Regions from separate parts of the Streptomyces liliifuscus genome, predicted to be linked through region 1. Evidence: predicted binding sites of a transcription regulator. Region 1 holds the regulator's gene; each other region holds the start of a gene.

What was found. Region 1 encodes HrcA, which represses chaperone genes, less so after heat shock. Its sites were predicted from a motif close to TTNGCACTCNGNNNNNCNGAGTGCNAA; they were not measured.
Region 2: groES (co-chaperone GroES) is a predicted target of HrcA. The motif match lies at 1,016-1,042, and genes of this name have one in related genera.
Region 3: groL (chaperonin GroEL) is a predicted target of HrcA. The motif match lies at 1,286-1,312, and genes of this name have one in related genera.

What each region holds. Positions count from the first base shown of each region.
Region 1 is NZ_CP066831.1:7,218,106-7,220,345, forward strand. It holds gene hrcA (heat-inducible transcriptional repressor HrcA) at 262-1,278, shown strand; gene dnaJ (molecular chaperone DnaJ) at 1,279-2,240, shown strand, end outside.
Region 2 is NZ_CP066831.1:4,511,265-4,513,504, reverse strand. It holds gene JEQ17_RS19020 (polysaccharide deacetylase family protein) at 1-749, shown strand, start outside; gene groES (co-chaperone GroES) at 1,187-1,495, shown strand; gene groL (chaperonin GroEL) at 1,617-2,240, shown strand, end outside.
Region 3 is NZ_CP066831.1:5,014,784-5,017,023, forward strand. It holds gene groL (chaperonin GroEL) at 1-1,160, opposite strand, end outside; gene JEQ17_RS21175 (cold-shock protein) at 1,498-1,704, opposite strand; gene JEQ17_RS21180 (MoaD/ThiS family protein) at 2,160-2,240, opposite strand, start outside.

The sequences.
Region 1 (2,240 bases):
CCGGCGGGCGACGGGGATTTGACGACAGGACCTGGCCCTACGCCCCATGAAGTGCGCAGACAGTAGTCGGGACAGAGCAGGACAGCCCCGTACACGTCGTCGTGACATCGCGGAGCCGCCCTTGCCCGGGGCGCACCTACCGGCCGTACACTTGGCGCGGGGATGCTGGCACTCGCGCGGGCTGAGTGCCAGGCAAGACGATCGAGGATGATCGAGGACCGCATCGAAGACCGCGGGGAAGACCAGCTGGAGGTGTGCGCGATGCTCAGTGAACGCAGGCTCGAAGTGCTGCGCGCCATCGTCCAGGACTACGTGGGCACCGAGGAGCCGGTCGGTTCCAAGGCGCTCACGGAGCGCCACCGGCTGGGCGTCTCCCCGGCGACCGTCCGTAACGACATGGCCGTCCTCGAGGACGAGGGCTACATCGCCCAGCCGCACACCAGCGCCGGCCGTATCCCCACGGACAAGGGCTACCGCCTCTTCGTCGACAGACTCGCGGGCGTCAAGCCGATGACCGCGCCGGAGCGGCGGGCGATCCACAGCTTCCTCGACAACGCCGTCGACCTCGACGACGTCGTGGGGCGGACCGTCCGGCTCCTCGCGCAGCTCACCCGGCAGGTCGCCGTCGTGCAGTACCCCTCGCTCACCCGCTCGACCGTGCGTCATGTGGAGCTGCTGTCGCTGGCCCCGGCCCGCGTCATGCTCGTACTGATCACGGACACCGGCCGGGTCGAGCAGCGCATGGTGGACTGCCCGGCGCCCTTCGGGGAGGCCTCCGTGGCGGATCTACGCGCGCGGCTCAACAGCCGGATCGCGGGCCGCCGTTTCGCGGACGTCCCGCAGCTGGTGCAGGATCTCCCCGATGCTTTCGAGTCGGACGACAGGGGTACGGTCGCGACGGTGCTCTCCACCCTCATGGAGACCCTCGTCGAGGAGACCGAGGAGCGGCTGATGATCGGCGGCACCGCCAATCTGACCCGCTTCGGACATGACTTTCCCCTCACCATCCGTCCGGTCCTGGAGGCCCTTGAGGAGCAGGTCGTTCTCCTCAAACTCCTTGGTGAGGTCAATGATTCGGGCATGGCCGTACGGATCGGTCACGAGAACGCCCATGAGGGACTCAACTCCACGTCCGTCGTCTCGGTCGGCTACGGTTCGGGCGTCGAGGCAGTAGCAAAACTTGGCGTCGTCGGACCGACGCGCATGGATTACCCCGGAACGATGGGAGCGGTACGAGCGGTGGCACGGTACGTAGGACAGATCCTGGCGGAGTCGTAAGTGGCCACGGACTACTACGCCGTACTCGGCGTGCGCCGCGACGCGTCCCAGGACGAGATCAAGAAGGCATTCCGGCGGCTCGCACGCGAGCTGCATCCGGACGTCAATCCCGATCCGAAGACGCAAGAGCGCTTCAAGGAGATCAACGCCGCGTACGAGGTGTTGTCGGACCCGCAGAAGAAGCAGGTCTACGACCTCGGCGGTGACCCGCTGTCCCAGGCGGGCGGCCAGGGCGCGGGCGGCTTCGGCGCCGGCGGGTTCGGGAACTTCTCGGACATCATGGACGCCTTCTTCGGCACGGCGTCGCAGCGGGGCCCGCGGTCGCGCACGCGGCGCGGCCAGGACGCGATGATCCGGCTGGAGATCGACCTCGACGAGGCGGCCTTCGGCACGACGAAGGACATCCAGGTCGACACGGCCGTCGTGTGTACGACGTGCAGTGGCGAGGGCGCCGCACCCGGCACCTCCGCGCAGACCTGTGACATGTGCCGCGGGCGCGGTGAGGTGTCCCAGGTCACGCGGTCCTTCCTGGGCCAGGTCATGACGTCCCGGCCGTGTCCGCAGTGCCAGGGGTTCGGCACGGTCGTTCCGACGCCGTGCCCCGAGTGCGCCGGTGACGGGCGGGTCCGCTCGCGGCGGACCCTGACCGTGAAGATTCCCGCCGGTGTCGACAACGGCACGCGGATCCAGCTCGCGGGCGAGGGCGAGGTCGGACCCGGTGGTGGTCCCGCCGGTGACCTGTACGTCGAGATCCACGAGGTCGCGCACTCCACCTTCCAGCGGCGCGGCGACGACCTGCACTGCACGGTCACCATCCCGATGACCGCGGCCTCTCTCGGCACCAAGGTGCCGCTGGAGACGCTCGACGGGATGGAGGAGGTCGACATCCGTCCGGGCACGCAGTCGGGGCAGTCGATTCCGTTGCACGGGCGGGGAATCACCCACCTTCGCGGTGGCGGGCG
Region 2 (2,240 bases), 2.7 Mb from region 1:
CAGCACTGCTCGCGGGCCTGGTCTGCCTGGCCGGCTGCGCCCAGTCCGTGGACCCCATCGAGCGGTTGGGCAAGAAGGCCGCGGAGAAGGTGCGCACGTACGGCCCCACCGAGGACCCGTACCGCCGCTGGGGGCTGTCCGCCCCGCTCGCGCCGGCGCCGAAGCCGCCCGGCCGGCGGCCCTCCGCCCGTAGCGCGGGACCGGGCCTGCCGCCCGTGGTCGACCGTGTCCCCACCCGCGACCGGGTCGTCTTCCTGACCTTCGAGGACGGTGCCGAGAAGGACCCGGGGTTCGTCGACATGGTCCGTGAGCTGCGGCTGCCGGTCACGATGTTCCTCACGGACAGTGTCGTCGGGCCGGGGTACGCCCACTTCGGCCGGCTCCGCGCGGTCGGTGCGACCGTGCAGAACCACACGCTCGACCATCCGTACCTGCCGGGTCTCCCGTACGCCGGTCAGCGGGCCGAGATCTGTGGGCAGCAGGAGAAGCTCAAGCAGCGCTTCGGTATCCGGCCGCGGCTCTTTCGGCCGCCCTACGGCGACTACAACACCGACACTCTGCGTGCTGCCGCCGACTGCGGGGTGGCCGCCGTCGTCCTCTGGCGTGACGCCGACCGCCTTCGCCCGGGCGACGTCCTTCACTGCCCGGAGGGCCGTGGCGGTGCGAGTCTCACTCGGACAACAGCCAAGATCCTGAACCGGGTCCAGGACCAGGGCTTCACGGTCGCCCGCCTGGAGGACTACCTCTAGCGATTTCTCGCCCCCGCCGCCCCTACCCATTCCCGTCCCTTTTCGGGGGCCGGCCCCCGAACCCCCGCTCCTCAAACGCCGGAGGGGCTGAGGATTCGGACGCTGGAGGGGCTGAATACTTCGCGGCCCGGGCCGACATTTTCAGCCCGTCCGGCGTTTGAGGACGAGGCCGTTCAGGCCGATGAGCGGGGGGCTGGGGGCGGCAGCCCCCAGGGGCGTTCACCCGTGGCACCGGGCGCCGAACATCCCCTGACCGCCGGAGGCAACTGGCACTCCGCTTGACCGAGTGCTAATCGCAGTCATAGTCTCAGGCCTGGCACTCACCGCAGGAGAGTGCCAATAGCGACGGGCAGGTCCGGCACCCGCGACGACGGATCCACCTGGTCGCCACCTCAGACAGTTAACCCCGTGAGATCTCCGAAGGGGGAGGTCGGATCGTGACGACCACCAGCTCCAAGGTTGCCATCAAGCCGCTTGAGGACCGCATTGTGGTCCAGCCGCTCGACGCCGAGCAGACCACGGCCTCTGGCCTGGTCATCCCGGACACCGCCAAGGAGAAGCCCCAGGAGGGCGTCGTCCTGGCCGTTGGCCCGGGCCGCTTCGAGAACGGCGAGCGTCTTCCGCTCGACGTCAAGACCGGCGATGTCGTGCTGTACAGCAAGTACGGCGGCACCGAGGTGAAGTACAACGGCGAGGAGTACCTCGTCCTCTCGGCTCGCGACGTGCTCGCGATCGTCGAGAAGTAATTCACCCGGCATTACCAGCATTGCAGTGAACTGCGCCCCTGGCCCCCGCGACCTTATGAAGCCGGGCGTCGGGGGCGCAGTTCGTTTCACCCACGTTTTCCGAGAGGGCTGAACCGCTCCCATGGCGAAGATCCTGAAGTTCGACGAGGACGCCCGTCGCGCCCTCGAGCGCGGCGTCAACAAGCTTGCCGACACGGTCAAGGTGACGATCGGCCCCAAGGGCCGCAACGTCGTCATCGACAAGAAGTTCGGCGCACCCACCATCACCAACGACGGTGTCACCATCGCCCGCGAGGTCGAGCTCGACGACCCGTACGAGAACCTCGGCGCCCAGCTGGTGAAGGAGGTGGCGACCAAGACCAACGACATCGCGGGTGACGGTACGACCACCGCCACCGTGCTGGCCCAGGCGCTCGTCCGCGAGGGCCTGAAGAACGTCGCCGCCGGCGCGTCCCCCGCCCTCCTGAAGAAGGGCATCGACGCGGCCGTCGCCGCGGTCTCCGAGGAGCTCCTCGCGACCGCGCGCCCGATCGACGAGAAGTCCGACATCGCCGCCGTCGCCGGTCTGTCCGCCCAGGACAGCCAGGTCGGCGAGCTCATCGCCGAGGCGATGGACAAGGTCGGCAAGGACGGTGTCATCACCGTCGAGGAGTCCAACACCTTCGGTCTGGAGCTGGACTTCACCGAGGGCATGGCCTTCGACAAGGGCTACCTGTCGCCGTACTTCGTGACGGACCAGGAGCGC
Region 3 (2,240 bases), 2.2 Mb from region 1:
AGCTCGACCTCGGTGGCGGCACCGGCCTTGATGACGGCCACGCCGCCGGCCAGCTTCGCCAGGCGCTCCTGGAGCTTCTCGCGGTCGTAGTCCGAGTCGGAGTTCTCGATCTCGGCACGGATCTGGTTGACGCGACCGGCAACCTGGTCCGCCGAACCCGAGCCGTCGACGATCGTCGTCTCGTCCTTGGTGATGACGATCTTGCGAGCGCGACCGAGCAGCTCCAGGCCCGTGTTCTCGAGCTTGAGGCCGACCTCCTCGGAGATGACCTCGCCGCCCGTGAGGATGGCGATGTCGTTCAGCATCGCCTTGCGGCGGTCACCGAAGCCCGGAGCCTTGACGGCGACGGACTTGAAGGTGCCACGGATCTTGTTGACGACCAGGGTCGACAGGGCCTCGCCCTCGACGTCCTCGGCGATGATCAGCAGCGGCTTGCCCGACTGCATGACCTTCTCCAGGAGCGGGAGCAGGTCCTTGACGTTGGCGATCTTCGAGTTGGCGATCAGGATGTAGGGGTCGTCGAGGACGGCCTCCATACGCTCCATGTCGGTGGCGAAGTACGCCGAGATGTAGCCCTTGTCGAAGCGCATACCCTCGGTGAGCTCGAGCTCCAGACCGAAGGTCTGGGACTCCTCGACCGTGATGACGCCTTCCTTGCCGACCTTGTCCATCGCCTCGGCGATGAGCTCGCCGATCTGGGTGTCGGCGGCGGAGATGGAGGCCGTCGAAGCGATCTGCTCCTTGGTCTCGACATCCTTGGCCTGCTCAAGGAGGGCACCGGAGACGGCCTCGACGGCCTTCTCGATACCGCGCTTGAGAGCCATCGGGTTGGCGCCGGCCGCCACGTTGCGCAGGCCCTCGCGGACGAGTGCCTGGGCGAGGACGGTCGCGGTGGTCGTACCGTCACCGGCGACGTCGTCCGTCTTCTTGGCGACTTCCTTGACCAGCTCAGCGCCGATCTTCTCGTACGGGTCCTCGAGCTCGATCTCCTTGGCGATGGACACACCATCGTTGGTGATCGTGGGGGCGCCCCACTTCTTCTCGAGGACGACGTTGCGACCCTTGGGACCAAGGGTGACCTTGACGGCGTCGGCGAGCTGGTTCATCCCGCGCTCGAGACCGCGCCGTGCCTCCTCGTCGAACGCGATGATCTTGGCCATGTGAAGTGGTCCTCCCGGACTGGGGTGGAATCTCCAGGACCGCGCCCGCGCCCGCGACGGACGGCCTGCCGACCTCGTGGTTCCTTGCCCCACCCGGCCAGCGGGCCTCACCGACCCGGTCCTCGTTATCACTCTCACCTTCAGAGTGCTAACGCCAATGATTAGCACTCGACCCATGCGAGTGCAAGCGGCTCAGGATGATCCGCAGGTGGGAGCAGGTGGGGCGAGAGTGGAAAGAGGGGGCATGGACGGCGCGCGGGCGTGCCGAAGGGCCCGCACCCCGTGGGGTACGAGCCCTTCGGAAGAAGAACGTCGCTGCAGTAAGTCGGCGCGTGCTTCAGCCGGTCGCCAGTCGGACCATGTCCGCCTGCGGCCCCTTCTGGCCTTGCGAGATCTCAAAATCGACCCGCTGACCCTCTTCCAGGGTGCGGTAGCCGTCCATCTGAATCGCGCTGTAGTGGACGAAAACATCCGCACCACCGTCGACCGCGATGAAGCCGTACCCCTTCTCCGCGTTGAACCATTTGACGGTGCCCTGAGCCATGCCTAACTCCCCTATTACTGGCCCTTGCACAGACCCGCACTTCGCGGATCCGGGTCAGACCTCACCCCCCAACGGTTGGGGGTGTGCGCCGGAACGCGTCGACCGCGGCTGAATGTATCCGTCCAACTGCCGTCTGCAACAGGTCAATCCGACGAGAATTCCGGGCACGACCGATCGGGAATATGTGAAGAATTCACGAAGATTCAGGGCAAGTCGGGCCCCATGAATGCCATAAAAGGCTCAAAAAGGCGGGGCACTTTGGCTACTTCTTGTCGGGCTTCGGGCGGGATCTCAATGCGCCCGGCGTGCAGATCGAAGCAGGTTCCCCAACTGTACCGCGCTCAACCATACAGAATTGCCCCTTCCGCTTCTCTCACGGAGGGGGCAATTCGATGAACTCTCGGTGACGGCCGTTACCGAAGGTAATGATCAGCCCTCGGGGCGCCGCCCGGCGGTCAGCCGCCGGCGACCGCGGGAATGATCGAGACCCCGGCCCCGTCCGGCGTCGCCGTCTCAAGACCCTGCTCGAAGCGGAC